Regions from separate parts of the Paenibacillus sp. EB106-06-01-XG199 genome, predicted to be linked through region 2. Evidence: riboswitches for the same ligand, from Rfam matches in the RefSeq annotation. Region 2 holds a riboswitch; the other holds the start of a gene.
What was found. A riboswitch is a leader RNA that binds a small molecule or an ion and turns the genes downstream of it on or off. The one in region 2 is predicted to bind S-adenosylmethionine.

Region 1 (8,650 bases), on a different contig from region 2:
TGATACGGATGTGAATGGAGCAGCGTTGGGTGAATACAAATGGGGAGCAGCTCAGGGGCTGGACAGCTGTCTTTATATTACCGTTGGCACAGGCATCGGGGCCGGGGCAGTGGTCGGCGGTGAGCTGATTCACGGCTTATCTCATCCTGAAATGGGGCATATTCTGGTGCCGCGCCATCCGGAGGACAACTTTGCCGGCTTTTGCCCTTATCATGGGGATTGCCTGGAAGGCCTGGCCGCAGGTCCGGCGATCGGCAGCCGTTGGGGCCAGCCGGCAGGCGAGCTGCCTGCGGATCACCCGGCCTGGGCCATGGAGGCCCATTATCTGGCGCATGCACTAATGAATTATGTGCTTATTCTGTCTCCGCAGAAGATCGTTATGGGCGGCGGTGTCATGAAGCAAAGTCAGCTGTTCCCGTTAATCCATGCCAAGCTGCAAGAGCTGCTGGGAGGTTATGTGCAGCATCCTGCGCTAAATGAAGGCATCGGCAACTATGTTGTTTCACCACAGCTCGGAGACAATGCCGGACTGTCCGGAGCGCTTGGATTAGCCAAAATGGCATTGGACAGAGCCTAACACAAAAAGAGATTGACTGTTCGGCAATCTATGGTATCCTAGGATTTAACAGTATAGCATTTAAGAGGGAGCACCTCTTTCACGTTCAGCGTGAGAGAGGTGCTTTTTGTGCGTTCAAGGGTCTGTATAGCAGCCGTGCTCTATAGATCGGAAGCTCCGGCGTTGACGCGATCATGCTTGCTGTAAGACGAGGAAGGTAGGGATCGGGATGCAGATCGTATTTATGAACCGGTTGTCGAGAATGTCAGGGGCAGACCAGGAGGCGTTTGCCCAGCTATGGATTGGCGAGGAAGAAGGCATTTGGAGTCTGGGCTGGCGCGATTTTTCCGGTGCCGAGGAGCTGAGCGACAACATTTGGTATGAGGGCGGCTCATGGAATGAGATGTTATGTGTATACAGGCATGAGCTGGCGGTAAAGATGGGGGACGGCTACCGTCCGTTAATCGACGGTGCATTCCATGAAGAAGAGGGTCTGAACAGCCGTAATCAGGAGCAGCTCAAGCTGCAGCATTACAGCGAACAGCACGCCAACGAAGCCATTTATGAGGAGCTCTGCGCCTGGCGCAGGGGCAGAGCATCCAGTGAACGCAAAGCGCCTTATATTCTGGCCAGTAACCGTCTGCTGCGGATGCTTAGCGCATTTCTTCCCCGCACGCGGGAGGAACTGCTGCAAATCCCGGGGGTCGGCGAGGGTAAGGCTTTGCAATACGGGGCCGAATGGCTGAACATTACTTCGGGAGCTTCGCGTGATCACAGTTATCCGCTGAGCTGGGTCAACGAGGCTGTTGAAGAGGAGGCCTTCAGCTCATGGCTTTATAAGCAGAAAGAGCTTAAGTACAAGAAACAGCTGGAACGGCTGCGGCTGCGGCGCATAGTGCTACAGGGAATTGAAAACGGCCTGGGAATGGAACAGCTCAAAACGACGAGCGGCGTTAGCCGCCGTGAAGTGCTCGAAGCGGTAGAAGAACTGGAGAAGGACGGATATTCCGTGGAGAAGCTGATTGAGCTGGAACTACAGGGAATCTCACCAAACGAGCAGGACAGTATATGGACCGCCTATGAACTGTTGGGCGATTCATTCCTGAAGCCTGTGCTGTATAAAGCGTACGGAGAGGAATTTTCACCTGTCGAAGGGCTCGATATGTATTATGAACGGCTGCGGCTGATCCGGATCCGTTTCCGGCGCGGTACGGAGAACGGAGTGGAAATGGCTACGGGGTTTTAGAATAAGGCTTTCGATGCCAAGGCGAAATGGAGTTGCCTAAGCGAAAGAATTGTAGCTAAGCGGGATTCCTCCCTTGCAGGAGAGAGTTCCGCTTAGGTTTTTTTCGATTTGTATTACAAAATATGCAAACAGGGTAATGAACATTAACCTTTAGGCAGATGATCAAAGGGAATTTGCGGATTGCCGCTGAACATATTTTGGATTGGAGCTGTATATATGAATGTTTTACAATGGCTTGAAGAGTGGTATTCACGGCAATGTGACGGAGATTGGGAACACAGCCAGGTTGTCAGTATTACGACACTTGATAATCCCGGGTGGTCTGTTGACATTTTTTTGGGAGGAACCGAACTGGAGGATAAAGGTTTTGAACTGCTGAATATTGACAGGTCGGATGTCGACTGGGTATACGGCAAGGTAAGCGATAATATTTTCCAGGGAAGAGGAGGAGTGAACAATTTAGAAGAGATCCTACAAATATTTCAGCAATGGGCAATGCTTAACGAAGATTAGAATAGATGCTATTCAGCTTCTTCTGAACAAAAAGACGAAGGCTTCCATTCCCTTGCGGTAACGGTGCCTTCGCCTAGCGTATTCGTCCGTTGTTGTTCATAGCCAATCCTTTTTGCGGAAAACAAACAGCATCCCGCAGCCGAGCGTCACCATAACGGCAATAACGCCATAGTAGCCGTACTCTGAATGGGTCTCGGGAATATTGTCAAAGTTCATCCCGTAGATCCCGGTAATTACGGTCAGCGGCATGAATATCGTTGTAATGGCTGTAAATACTCTCATAATTTCGTTGGCACGGTTGGCAATACTCGATTGGTACGCCTCGCGTAAGTTGCCCATAAGATCGCGGTAGGTCTCGAAGGTTTCAGAGATTTTGACCGCATTTTCATAAATGTCGCTAAAATACTTCTGCAGCTGGTCATCAATCAGGCGGAGGTCTTTTTTATTTAGGGTGTTGATAACCTCTTTCTGCGGTCCAAGCATCTTCTTCAACCAGAGTATTTCGCTGCGCAGACCGATAATCTCGCTAAGATGCGATTTCTTGGTATGCATAAGGATATCCTCCTCCAGCTTCTCAATCCGCACTTCAATCCGGTCGCCGACGGAAAAATAGTTATCCACGACAGTGTCGATCAGATGGTACAGGAAGCGGTCCGGCTCGCTGACCTCCTGCTCCCACAGGATGGGTTTCAGCACACGCAGTTCATGGATCTTTTGTTTGGTGACGGTAATAATGTAATGTCTGCCGAGAAACACGTTCAGTGCACGAAGGAAAATCTCCTCGTCATCGAAACGGATGCTGTTGACAACTATAAAATAATGGCTTTCATAAATTTCAATCTTCGGGCGCTGCTCCTCTTCGCTGAGGCAATCCTCAACGGCCAGGTCATGCAGATTGTATAAGGGCTGAAGCAGCTCCAAATCCTCAATATCCGCATCAATCCAGTAGAAGCCCTCTGTAGGGGCTGTCAGTGTTTCTTCAATATCCTCAATAGTTGTAAAAACTCCTGCGTTCACCTGCCGAATTTTCATCTGATTCACTCCTTCTGTCCCCAGTCTTCTCCAGGGATATGCTAATTAAAGCACAGAGAAAAAAATCAGCTTGGCCGGTGGTACAATCAACGAATAAGGCCAAATGACGTTTCGAGAGCATGAAGAAGAACTGCTCCCGCCGCCGGCAAGCTGATGTTAATCCTGTGTGGTAGCTCACTTTGCACGCTTAACTGCGCACCCGGGTCGCCTTCCATTCTTCTCTCACCTCTTCTTTTCGTCATTTATAGTATGAAACACTTGTCTAGTATAACGCCGGGGTATGCCTCTTTCAAGCAAAATTCTTTTCACTTTCAGGGGCTCTTTAGCATTGTATGGGCTTGACGAAAAGGAGGTTCATGATTTAAAGTGAATTTTAAGAAAAACAACGTTTGACATTTTAGATTTTTCTAACTGAATACAGCTAAATCTTATCAAGAGCAGGTGGAGGGACTAGCCCGATGAAACCCGGCAACCGGCGTGTGAACGCACGGTGCTAATTCTTGCGGAAGCTTTGCAGGGGATATTTGAATCCCGGCAGAAGTTCTCTGGCAGATGAGAGAGGCGCATATGACTGCAAATCTATGACCTTTCTCGCCCGAGAAAGGTCTTTTTTGGTTGTATTTTAAACACAAGCCGTATTAGCGGCACTCAAATTCAGTTAAGGAGTGGACACAACAATGCCAATTAAAATTCCCGACAGCTTGCCGGCCAAAGAGGTATTATCCGGGGAGAATATCTTTGTAATGGATGAAAGCCAGGCCTTCCACCAGGACATCCGCCCCTTGAGAATCGCTATTCTGAATTTAATGCCGACTAAGGAAACAACCGAAACGCAGCTGCTGCGCCTAATCGGAAACTCGCCGCTTCAGGTTGATGTGATTCTGCTGCATCCCAGCTCCCATACCTCCAAGAACACTTCGGCAGAGCACTTGAAGAGCTTTTATAAAACCTTTGACGAAATCAGCCACCGCCGTCTGGATGGATTAATTGTTACCGGCGCCCCGGTAGAACAGATGGAGTTCGAGGATGTGAACTACTGGGAAGAGCTGAAAGAAATCTTCGAATGGAGCAAACACAACGTTACTTCGACCATGCATATCTGTTGGGCTGCCCAGGCAGGACTGTATCACCACTTTGGAGTGCACAAGGTTAGCTTGGACGAGAAATGCTTCGGAGTTTTCCCGCACACCCTGAGCCATAATAACGTCAAGCTGCTGCGCGGATTTGACGAAGTGTTCCATGTTCCACATTCCCGCCATACCGACATATCCCGTGAGGATATCCTCGCTAATCCGGATCTGCAGATTCTGGCCGAATCGGAGGAAGCCGGAATTTATCTGGTAGCGACACATGACGGCAGACAGATTTTCGTTACCGGTCATTCTGAATATGATCCTTTTTCCCTCAAATGGGAGTATGACCGGGATGCAGCCAAGGGGATGGATGTCGCACTGCCGAAGCATTACTATCCAAAGGATGATCCGCAGCGCACACCGCCGGCCGTCTGGCGGGCCCATGCCAACTTATTGTTTGCCAATTGGCTCAATTACTATGTATACCAGGAGACCCCTTACGATATTGGTCCGATTATTTAAAAGAGAAGACGTTAGCTGCTTCACACCATATAGAAATGATTACACCACATTTAGGAGGCTTACAGATGGACGAGAAACTTAGGATTGAAAGCAGACTGGCGCAAATTGGCTCACAGGAAGATCCCGCTACAGGGGCAGTAAATTATCCGATTTATAATGCAACGGCATTCCGCCACCCTAGACTCGGACAAAGCACAGGTTTTGACTACAGCCGCACCAAAAGCCCAACCCGCTCCGTGCTGGAAGAGGCGGCTGCGGAGCTGGAATCAGGAGACGCCGGCTTTGCCTGCAGCTCCGGGATGGCTGCGCTGACCACAGTGTTTGCACTGTTCGGGCATGGTGACCATCTGGTGGTCTCGCTGGATCTGTACGGGGGCACATACCGGCTGCTGGAGCGGATTCTGTCCAAGTACGGGATCACAGCCTCCTATGTGGATACAAACGATCTTGATGCGCTGGAAGCGGCGCGCCTTCCGAATACGAAGGCTGTATTTATTGAAACCCCGACCAATCCGCTGATGATGATTACGGATGTGTCAGCCGTGTGTACGTGGGCCCGCCGGCAAGGACTACTCACAATCGTAGACAATACGCTGCTTACCCCGTTCTTCCAGCGTCCGCTGGAGCTCGGCGCGGATATTATTGTCCATAGTGCCACCAAATATCTGGGCGGCCATAACGATGTCCTTGCGGGTCTTATCGTTACCAAGGGCACCGAGCTGTCGGCAGAAATGGCCATTCTGCATAACTCTCTGGGTGCCGTACTTGCACCAAATGACAGCTACCAGCTGATGAAAGGCATGAAGACGCTGGCCCTGCGTATGGAGCGGCATGAGAGCAATGCGCTGGAATTGGCTCATTATCTGCTGGAGCACCCGGCTATTGCAGAGGTATTCCATCCGGGGTTGCCTGATCACCCGGGCTACGAAATTCAGAACCGCCAGTCCTCGGGCAACACCGGGATCTTCTCCTTTAAGGTAAAAGACGCCAGATATGTGGAGCCGCTGCTCCGCCATATCCGCCTGATCGCCTTCGCCGAAAGCCTGGGCGGTGTCGAGTCGCTGATGACCTATCCGGCGGTGCAGACCCATGCCGACATTCCGGTCGAAATTCGCGATGCCGTAGGCGTGGATGACCGCCTGCTGCGCTTCTCTGTCGGAATAGAGCATGTGAATGATCTGAAGAGCGATCTCAGCCAGGCGCTGGAAGCAGCGCGGATCGAGCTTGAGGAAGCTGCGAATTAAAGAAAAGCAGACGGATGATAAAGGTACCGGCAGCAGCGCCGCTTGATGGCTCTGCTGTTTTTTGCTCTTATTAGGAATGTAAAAACATGCCTGCCTCGGCTGAGGAATCACGTGTACGCAAAAAGTTTCTCAAGCCGCCCGGATTGTGATACGATGAAGAAACGAGCTTATTCAAATGTTATACAAATTTAATTCATCCATCATACTAAATGGGCTTAAGAGGAGGCTGCGAACGATGAGTGCGATAGATCTTATTCTGGATAAGACGCTGAAGGGCGAACGTCTTCAATTGGAGGACACTATCCGGTTGTTCGAGAGCAACGAAATTGAGAAAATGGGCGCTGCCGCAGATATTATTATGAAACGCTGGCACCCGGACCCGCTGGCCACATTCGTGATCGGCCGCAATATTAACTACACCAATGTGTGTGATGTGTACTGCCGCTTCTGCGCATTTTACCGCAGACCCGGATCCGAGGAGGGCTATGTGCTTCCCGATGAGACCATCTATCAAAAAATTGCCGAAACCATAGCCGTAAACGGCACGGAAATCCTCATGCAGGGCGGCACGAATCCGAATCTGCCGTTCAGCTACTATACGGATCTGCTGCGTGGCATTAAGCAGCGTTTCCCGGAAATTACGATGCATTCCTTCTCTCCGGCGGAGATTATGAAGATGAAGGAAGTGTCCGGCCTTTCTCTGGAAGAGGTAGTGCGGGAGATTCATGCCGCAGGACTAGATTCGCTGCCAGGCGGTGGAGCGGAAATTCTTGATGACCGTACCCGCCGCAAGATCAGCCGGCTGAAAGGCTCCTGGCGCGAATGGATGGACGTCATGCAGACCGCACATAAAATCGGCATGAACACGACCGCAACGATGGTTATTGGCCTGGGAGAGAGTATGGAAGAGCGCGCGCTTCATTTACTGCGTGTGCGTGAAGCTCAAGATGAGTGTATCGCCAATAAATATGACTCCGAAGGGTTCCTGGCCTTTATCTCCTGGACATTCCAGCCGGACAACACCAACCTGAAGCTGGACAGACAGACGCCGGAGGAATACCTGAAGACGGTAGCCATCAGCCGCCTTGTGCTGGATAATATCAAGAACTTCCAATCCTCCTGGGTAACGATGGGGCCTGAGGTTGGCAAGTTGTCCCTGCAATACGGCTGCAATGATTTCGGCAGTACAATGATCGAAGAGAACGTGGTTTCCTCAGCGGGTGCGACCTACAAGGTCAACATCGAGTCGATCACCCAACTCATCCGTGAGGCGGGCAAGATCCCTGCGCAGCGTAACACACGCTATGATATTCTGCGGACGTTCGAGGATGCCAATGCGAAGATCGACAATGATTTTGTCATGCAGAACTAGGAAGCTCCGCTGATATTCTAAGTTTAATAAACCTTCATAACAATGCGTTAGAGCACCTGTCCGTGTACTTGGAATTCACGGGCGGGTGCTTTTTGCTGTGTGCCTGCGTGGTGATAACTGACCAGTACTATGTCGAATCTACTAATAGTTTAAATTTTTACAAAACTATTTAATAGATTTGATAAACTTCGACAGATTCCTTAACTTTGTCATGATACACTTTTTGCGGTCGGTATAAAGTGACAAAGTGGGAGGATTATTAACTTATGAAAGTAACAAGATGGAACAAGCCTATCGCTTCAATACTGGCGGCCACGGTTCTTGGTGCGCAAGTGTTGGGGGGGATGTTTGCAGGTTCAGTTTTGGGAGCGGAAAAGGCTGAAGCCGCAGGTGCTGCTGCAGACTCCTCGCCCACAGTTAAACTGCGGCTTATGAGCACAACGGACGTGCATACAAATGTCTATGGCTGGGACTACTTCAAGAATGTTAAATCCTTGACGGTAGGTCTGGACCGCACGGCAACATTGGTCAAAACGGCCAGACAAGAGAATCCGAACAATCTTTTGCTCGACAACGGTGATTTGATTCAAGGCACTCCGCTTGGCACTTATATGGCAACCAAATCGGACATTATGACAAAGGCGGGCAAAATTCATCCGCTGATCGCAGCAATGAACGTGATGGGCTATGACGCAGCAACCTTCGGTAACCATGAATTCAACTACGGATTGGAGTATTTGGATCGGGTAGTTAATGGAAGCAAGGAAGACAGCGAAGCTACGAATGCTGATTTTAAATATGTGAATGCAAACATTTATATTGACGACCATAATGCGGATCCTGCAGATGACGTCAATGCCTATAAGCCTTATATCATCATTCCTAAGACGGTTACTGACAGCAGCGGGCAGACGCAGACAATCAAGGTGGGACTCCTTGGACTGGTAACACCGCAAATTATGGAATGGGACAAAGTGAATCTGGAAGGCAAATATATCACCAAGGATATTGCCGAAACCGCAGAGAAGTTCGTTCCCCAAATGGAGCAAGCGGGCGCAGATGTAATCGTGGCGATGGCACATACCGGATTTG
Region 2 (8,650 bases):
GCCGCTGGAGCATTTATTTGATGTTAAGGGGAACGCTTCGTTCACGCAGGCGAACAACGTCTACCTGCTGCTGCTGCCGCTGGCAACAGCCGGAATCCCCAGTACACTAAGCAAAATGGTATCCGAGCGTTACGCCCTGAACCGGCCGCATGAAGCGCAGCAGGTGTACCGGGCCGCACTTATATTTGCCGCTATTGTAGGTGTGCTGATGAGTACAATCTTGTACATAGCTGCTCCTTATTATGCGGAACATACCAAGGTTCCTGAGAGCACCCTGGCCATCCGTGCTATTGCCCCGGCGCTGCTGCTGTTTCCCTGCATCGCGATGATGCGCGGTTATTTCCAGGGACGTAACAATATGATGGCTGGAGGAATCTCGCAAATTGTCGAGCAGATTGCCCGGGTATCCACGGCCGTGCTGCTCGCTTTTATTTTGCTCCGCCAGGGATACAGCAATACATGGATGGCAGCCGGCGCTTCATTCGGCAGCGTGCTCGGCAGTATCGGCGCATTTGGCGTCATGCTTTATTATGCAGTAAAGCTGCGCCGCAGTGAGGAGCAAGTGGCCCTCTATAAAACCAATGAAGCCAAATTGCCGCTGCTGGGCATTTACAAGGATATTTTTAAGCTTTCTATACCCATTGTGTTATCTTCAATTACAGTTCCGGTAGTGAACTTTATCGATACTTCCTTCATTGTGCCACTGCTTAGTGGACAAATCGGCATGGCAGAAGCGACCCAGGCTTTGGCGATCTTTGGCAGCCGGGCGCAGAGTATCGCGGGAATACCTCCTGTGTTGTCCATTGCGCTAAGCACCTCGCTGATTCCGATTATCTCAGCCGCCTACGCCCGGCGCGATGAAGAGCATTTGAAACGCCAGGTGACGCTCGCGATGCGCATTTCGATATTAACGGGAACACCGATTGTACTTGCTCTCGTTGTCTCAGCCTATTCTGTGAACGGACTGATCTTCAGCAGTCTTGATGGCAGCGGGATTGTTGCGATGCTGACGCTTGGAACGATTTTTCAGATTACAATGATGACGACCAACTCCATTCTGCTGGGAATGGGGAAATCACGAATTTCCATGTATTATGTTATGGCAGGTCTTCTCGTGAAATTGGGTTCAAACTTCCTGCTGAGCCGCGCCTTCGGGATATACGGCATTATCGCAGCAACGGCGCTTTGCTTCTTCATTATTACTTATCTAAATCTGCGCATGCTCAAAACGATTGTTCCTTTTGAGATTATGGGTAAACGGTGGGGCGGATTTGCCATTGCGGTCCTCGCTTCCGGCGGAATTGGTTACGGCCTGAACGAAGCTGGAGTTATGCTGACCCATCTGATGCCTGCACGGATTGCTTTCCTGATTACCTGTCTGGTTGTGGGAGCGGCTGTTGTTGTAATTTATCTTGTACTCCTGATTGTGCTGGGTGTGCTGAGCCGCCAGGAGGTTGCCAGTTATCCGCGTGCTTTGCAGAAGCTGCTCAAACCACTGATGAAGCTTCAGCCTGAACGTGTTCGTACTAACGAATAATGCTATGATTAATATCTTATTTCGTCTATTTTATTTGACTTCCTGAGCACATTTTGCTTCACTTAAAGGGTAACCGACTCAATGATGAAGAAAGGATTGGATAATCCATGGATAAAATTTCTTCCCCTGCGGAATTTCAGGTAGCGATTCAATCACCGCGCTTGAGCGTAGCTATATTCAAGGCGGATTGGTGCTCCGATTGCAAGTTTATTGATCCTTTTATGCCTGAAGTGGAGCAGAAATACGATGGACGTCTTACGCTTGTAGAGGTGGATGTTGATGCGGTAGGCGATGTCAGCCAGGAACAGAACATTCTTGGAATTCCCAGCTTTGTCGCTTACACCGACGGGCGTGAGCTTGTAAGATTCGTTAATAAGCTGCGCAAATCCCGTGAGGAAATTGAGAGTTTTCTGAATACGGCGCTTGAGGTTTATCTGAGTATTCACAAGTAATGATGTTTGCACACCGCTTTCGCCTTGATAGAGCAGAAGCGGTGTTTTTTTTAAAATAAAAGAATTTATATACTTCATGCTATAAATTATCCTTATATTATCCAGTTCATTCCTATGAAAAAAGCGGGTGATCCTATTGACGACAAATCAATTGAAAACGCTTAGCTATATCACTTGTCTCACAATGTTTTTCGCCTTGCTTGGAGGCGCTGTGGTCACGAAGACGGGATCGGGACTGGAGTGCGGACATGATTGGCCGCTCTGCCACGGAAAGCTGATTCCAGCCTATACCGTGGGATCAATGATCGAGTACACCCACCGCTTGTTCAGTGGGTTGGCGGGTTTGATGTCGTTAATATCGGTGTTTGCCTTTTGGCGTTATGCCCGCAGACAGAAGGAACTGCTCGTTTATGCTGGGCTGACACTTTTTTTTGTAGTGGTACAGGGTGGAATGGGAGCGCTTGCGGTCATGCAAGCGCAGTCTGCTGCGGTGATGGCCCTGCATATGGGCTTCTCTTTAATTGCTTTCGCCAGCTCACTCATGCTCGCGCTGGGGACGAAGAGGCGGCATGAATCTAGAGCCGTAGAGGAAGCTTACGGTCAAGGGGTAAGCCGGGGGTTCCGCAACTTAACGTGGTTTACGGCGTTATATTCATATATTGTCGTTTATATCGGAGCTTATGTTAGCCACACAGATTCACAGGGAGGCTGCTCCGGCTGGCCGCTCTGCAATGGGGAATGGATTCCCGAGCTGTCTGGTGGTGTAGGCATTGTGTTTGTACACCGGGTTGCGGCGGCGCTGCTGTTTGTTCTGATTGCACTGCTTGGACATTTAGCCTATTGGAAACACAGAGCATGGCCTGAGCTGAGGGCTCTGGGCGTTGTCGCGGTTGTGCTCTGCCTGCTGCAGGTACTCAGCGGTGCGGCTGTGGTGCATACGCTGTATAACGAACAATTGTACATATTTGCTGCGCTGGCCCATATTTTGCTGATTGCTGGACTGTTCGGAGTCTTGTGCTACATGAGTGTGCGTGTAGGGCAGCTGAGCAGAAAGAATAAATCAAACTAAATGCAGGGGAAATGTTCGTCTGTCCTGTATCGTTAGTTCTCAGTAGAGACTGCCAATCAGACTTTGGGCACTCAGCCAGGTTTGAGGAGGAACAATAAAGTGGGATACGATAATTTGCGTCAATGGATCGAGCAGTTGAGAAAGGATAAGGATCTCGCTGTGATTGATACTCCGGTGGACCCCTATCTTGAACTGGCGGAGATTCATCGGCGTGTGGTTCGGGAAGAAGGGCCGGCATTGCTCTTTACCCATGTAAAAGGAACACCTTTTCCGGTCGCGACAAATTTATTCGGGACGGTCCGCAGGGTAAACCAGGCATTTGGGACCCGGCCCGAACAGCTGATGAAGTCGCTGACGGGGGCGGTGGAAACTTTGCTGCCGCCCACCCCCTCGGCGATATGGAAAGAAAAAGGGCTGCTGTATGATCTGCTCAAGGTCGGCGTCAAAGATGTGCCGCAGGGTGAAGCGCCTGTGCTGGGCATATGCCGCAGTACCGACCCGCTGCAGGAGTTGCCCAGAGTGACAAGCTGGCACGAGGATGGCGGGCCGCTGATTACCCTTCCGTTAGTATATACCGAGAGTATTACCAATCCGTTGAACCGTAACCTTGGAATGTACCGTGTGCAAATTTATGATGATAATACAACAGGTGTCCATTGGCAAATCCATAAAGGCGGCGGTTTTCATCACCGTGAGGCTGAACTGCTCGGCGAGGCGCTGCCAGTCTCCGTATTTCTCGGCGGCCCGCCGGCGCTGATTGCCTCAGCCATTGCTCCCCTGCCGGAGCGGCTGCCTGAACTGCTGCTGGCTTCGCTGATGCTTGGCCGCCGGCTGCCCATGGTTAAGGATCCCATGGGCGGACACCGAATTCCCGCTGAATCCGAATTTGCCATCCGCGGTCTTGTAACGCCGCTGGAGCGTCGCCCGGAGGGACCTTTCGGAGATCCCTACGGATATTATTCCCGGCAGCATGATTTCCCTGTCCTGCATGTTCAGCGGATGTGGCATCGCAAGGATGCGATTTATCCGGCAACGATTGCCGGCAAACCCCGCCAGGAGGACTATTATTTGAAGGATTTTCTTCAGCGACTCCTGTCCCCGGCCTATCCGCTGCTGATGCCGTCAGTCAAGGCGCTGTGGTCTTATACCGAAGCCGGCTCGCATTCGCTGGCAGCCGCCGTTGTACGCGAAAGCTATTCGCGCGAAGCTCTGGCATCGGCTTTTCGCATTCTGGGAGAAGGCCAGCTGTCTTTGACCAAATTTCTTCTGCTGACGAATGAGCCGGTGGATCTTTGCGATTTCCCCAAGCTGCTGGAGACGGTACTGGAGCGTTTCGATCCGAAAACTGATCTGGTTGTGCTGAATAATACGGCTCAAGATACCTCTGATTATACTGGACAGCAGCTGAATCGCGGCAGTAAAGGCATAATGATGGGAACCGGATCCCTGGTTCGGGTTCTTCCCCGTATCTATAATGAGGGAGTGCTTCCCGGAATTACCGGCGTTGTTCCTTATTGCGGAGGATGTTTAACAGTATCGGGTGCATCCTATATAGACGACCCTGAGCTTCCGCTGAGACTGATCGCCGAACTGCGCCAGAACGAAACGGAATGGCCGCTCGTCATCCTGGTGGATCACGCCGCTGAAACCGCTCAGACGCAAACCTCCTTTCTGTGGACTGTGTTCACCCGGTTTAATCCGGCGAGCGATATTTACGCAGAATCCGAGGTTAACCGCCATCACATTGGCTATAAGCTGCCGATTGTTATCGACGCCCGCATGAAGCCCGATTATCCGGATGAGCTGGAACCATGCGGGGATATTGTGAAGGTGGTCGACCAAAACTGGAGGAACTATTTCCCGATGCTCACAAAACTAAGTTAATGCTTCCGATGTTAGTTTTGTACGAAGAAGAATCAGGAAGAATTGCTCACATAACTAAGCGAATGCTTCCGAAGCGAGTTTTGTACGAAGTAGATTCAGGATGTAATGCTTACAAAACTTTAAGGAGGACAAAACATGCTGCGGATATTACTGGGAGAACCGCCGCGCGAGAACGGCGGTGTACTGGCTGAAGCCATGGACAACATGGCGAAGCTTGCAGCGATGCTGCGCAAGGAGATGAACGCGTATGAGGACCACGACCATGAATACCGCAAGCTGGAGATATGGACGCGCGGGCTGATTTCCTCCCTGGACGAGTTGGAGCAAAGCTGGTTCGCGGCAGCCTTTTACAGGAAATTGGTTGTTGCCGGTTATATGGATGATATGACGGTGATCGAGCAGGGCGATTATGCCCGGTACGTTTATTTTTATAAAAACGGCTTTATTCGTGTCTTCTCACTGCTGGACAAGCTTGGAACTGTATTGAACAGTTTGTATAATCTCAACACGACCAAGGTCAAAGCCCATTTCTCGTATTTCACCGTACTGCGGCAATTTCAATTGCTCAAAGCGCATGCGCCGCTGGCGGAAGAACTGGAGAATATCAAGAACTCTTACCGGGAGCCGCTGCAGAATCTGCGTAAACGCCGCAACGCCGAAATTCATTATATGAATGCGGAAATGCAGGATGATCTCTGGCAAAGACATCAAGGGCTGCATGACAAAATTCAGCTTGAAGATTTGGACAGTCATCTGGAGGATTTAAAGCAGTGCCTTGAGATGGTGTGCAAATCTTTAAGGGCTTCGTTCCGTTACAGCAATGAGCAGTGGCGTAAAAACGCGGCAGCCTTGAAAGCAAGAGACGGCTCTAAGTAAAACTTTCCCTTTGACAAAAAACCTGAAACTTACTATACTTAGGCATGCATTCGTTTCTCACAGAGAACGGCAACTAATTTCATATCATAATCTTATCGAGAGCGGCGGAGGGATAGGCCCGATGAAGCCCGGCAACCGATTTGTGTAATACGCGTCAACCCGCGTTTTAGATGAATGTCATGGTGCTAATTCCTACAATACCGCGTGGTTTGCGGTCTTTGGCAGATGAGAAGGCATTGTTAATATACGCACAGGGCCTCTTGCGATCTGCAATCGATCGTAAGAGGTCTTTTTGATGTTATAGAAAGAAATAAAGAGAGGGGGACATCAATTGATAGAGCTAAAAGGTTTAACCAAGGTCTACGGAAAAGGCAGCAAGGCCGCTACAGCGCTCTGGGATCTGAACCTGTCCATCAAAAAAGGTGAGGTTTTTGGAGTAATCGGTCATTCCGGAGCGGGAAAAAGCACCCTAATCCGCTGCATTAACCTGCTGGAGCGTCCGACAGAGGGTGAGGTATGGGTGAACGGTGTGGATCTGACGGCGCTGAATCAGAGGCAATTGCAGGAGCAGCGGCGCAAAATCGGAATGATTTTTCAGCATTTCAATCTGCTCACTTCGGCTACAGTATACGATAATATCGCTTTTCCGCTGCGGCTGATGGGCACTCCGGGAAAAGAAATTGACCATAAAGTGAAGGAACTGATAACACTGGTTGGTCTCGAACAACATCTGAACAAATATCCTGCCCAGCTGTCCGGTGGACAGAAGCAGCGGGTGGGCGTGGCCCGTGCCTTGGCTAGTGATCCCGATGTGCTGCTATGCGACGAAGCGACCTCAGCGCTGGATCCGCAGACAACAGATTCCATTCTGCGTTTGCTGCTCGATATCAACAAGCGATTTAATCTGACCATTGTGCTGATTACGCATGAAATGCATGTTATACAGAGCATCTGTGACCGGGTCGCAGTCATTCATGGCGGCGGTATTATCGAGCAGGGGAATGTTGCAGAGGTATTCCTAAAGCCCAAGCATGAAGTAACCAAGGAATTTATCCGTAGTGAAACTCAGCAGGACGGGCCTCTTCGGGCGGCCATTGATGCGGTGAACGGTGAATTCGGCAAGGCCGTCAAGATTACCTTTTTGGGACAAAAAACGTACGAGTCTACCTTGTCCCATGTGGCCCGCGATACCGGAGTCAACTTTGCGATTTTGCAGGGGACAATCTCCACAATTAAAGATGTGCCTTACGGCCAGCTGATTGTCCGTTTTGAAGGGTCTCCTGAAGCGGTTGAAGCCACAATCGCCGAGTTAACGGCGCAGGGGCTTGATGTGGAGGTGATTTCATAGTGGGCGGATTGAATTTTAATACGATTAATTGGGAAGAAATGCTTGATGCAACAGTGGCTACACTAAAAATGTTGGCATTTTCCGGAATATTCACAATTATTCTTGGTTTACCACTCGGAATTGTGTTATATTTATGGGGAAGATCAAATAACATTGTTATCAGGGTTATTTACTCGGCATTATCGCTGCTTGTAAACATCCTGCGTTCCGTTCCATTTCTTATTCTAATGGTAGCATTGATTCCTTTCAGCAAGTCAATTATGGGGACTTCGATAGGCGTGCTCGGTACAATTCCGGCGCTGGTCATCGGTGCGGCTCCGTTTTTTGCCAGGCTGGTAGAGACAGCACTGCGTGAGGTTGACCGGGGCGTGATTGAAGCAGCACAAGGAATGGGAGCTTCCACAGGGCAGATCGTTATGCGTGTACTTTTGCCCGAGGCTCGTCCAGGCTTGCTTGCCGGAGTGACCATCACTCTCGTTACGCTCGTTTCCTATACCGCGATGTCGGGTATGATCGGCGGCGGCGGTCTTGGTGACCTGGCAATCCGCTACGGTTATTACCGGTATGAGAAAGAAGTTATGATTATCTCCGTAGTGCTGATGGTTATACTAGTTCAGCTGCTGCAAATGGCCGGAGACCGGCTGGTCAAATTTTTTACCCGGAAATAAGGTACGTCCATATATAGCCTTATTCATACACTTAATAAAGGGGGATTTACAGATGAAGAAAGTACTGCTCACATTTTTCAGTTTGACCTTGGTATTGGTGCTGGCTGCTTGCGGCAACAATAACAATACCAATAACGTGGCTAATTCCGCCGCAACGAATGCACCAGTAACAGATGCTTCTGCAGAGCCAACGACCGAACCAGCTGCAGAACCTGTAACCCTCGTGGTCGGCGCATCTCCTGTGCCGCATGCTGAAATTCTCAAGGCTATCGCTCCGCTGCTTGAAGCACAAGGCATCAAGCTGGAAATCAAAGAATTTACAGACTATATCCTGCCGAACACACAGCTTGCGGAAAAGGCACTGGATGCGAACTTCTTCCAGCACAAGCCTTACCTTGATGACCAGAACAAAAAGAACGGCTCGGAACTGGTATCGGTAACTGCTGTTCACGTTGAACCTTTCGGCGCTTATTCCAAAAAAATCAAATCGATTGATGAACTGGCTGACGGCGCGAAAGTAGCCATTCCGAACGATGCCACCAACGGTGGACGCGCACTGATCCTGCTGGCCAAAAACGGTCTGATCACCTTGAAAGACGACACTAATATTACTTCCACCAAAGCGGATATTACCGAAAACAAAAAGAAACTTGAGATCATTGAATTGGATGCAGCAATGCTGCCACGCCAGCTTGATGAAGTGGATATTGCTCTGATCAACACCAACTTTGCACTTGAAGCGGGCCTTGTTCCAACCAAAGATGCATTGTTCATTGAAGGAGCAGATTCCCCTTACGCCAACCTGCTGGTATCCCG

Region 1: it holds a riboswitch for S-adenosylmethionine, as region 2 does, so the genes downstream of both, metA (homoserine O-acetyltransferase MetA) here and AC3WT9_RS19465 (methionine ABC transporter ATP-binding protein) in region 2, are expected to answer to the same signal.

Annotation. Positions count from the first base shown of each region.
Region 1 covers NZ_JBYTDQ010000004.1:95,445-104,094, reverse strand. The annotation lists gene AC3WT9_RS15720 (ROK family protein) at 1-577, shown strand, start outside; gene AC3WT9_RS15715 (HRDC domain-containing protein) at 786-1,802, shown strand; gene AC3WT9_RS15710 (immunity 53 family protein) at 2,019-2,315, shown strand; gene corA (magnesium/cobalt transporter CorA) at 2,412-3,347, opposite strand; SAM riboswitch class I at 3,773-3,906, shown strand; gene metA (homoserine O-acetyltransferase MetA) at 4,025-4,942, shown strand; gene AC3WT9_RS15695 (PLP-dependent transferase) at 5,008-6,186, shown strand; gene mqnC (cyclic dehypoxanthinyl futalosine synthase) at 6,422-7,558, shown strand; gene AC3WT9_RS15685 (bifunctional 2',3'-cyclic-nucleotide 2'-phosphodiesterase/3'-nucleotidase) at 7,825-8,650, shown strand, end outside.
Region 2 covers NZ_JBYTDQ010000005.1:217,123-225,772, forward strand. The annotation lists gene AC3WT9_RS19440 (putative polysaccharide biosynthesis protein) at 1-1,537, shown strand, start outside; gene AC3WT9_RS19445 (thioredoxin family protein) at 1,645-1,989, shown strand; gene AC3WT9_RS19450 (COX15/CtaA family protein) at 2,126-3,058, shown strand; gene AC3WT9_RS19455 (UbiD family decarboxylase) at 3,158-4,942, shown strand; gene AC3WT9_RS19460 (Cthe_2314 family HEPN domain-containing protein) at 5,078-5,818, shown strand; SAM riboswitch class I at 5,908-6,050, shown strand; gene AC3WT9_RS19465 (methionine ABC transporter ATP-binding protein) at 6,150-7,166, shown strand; gene AC3WT9_RS19470 (methionine ABC transporter permease) at 7,205-7,834, shown strand; gene AC3WT9_RS19475 (MetQ/NlpA family ABC transporter substrate-binding protein) at 7,887-8,650, shown strand, end outside.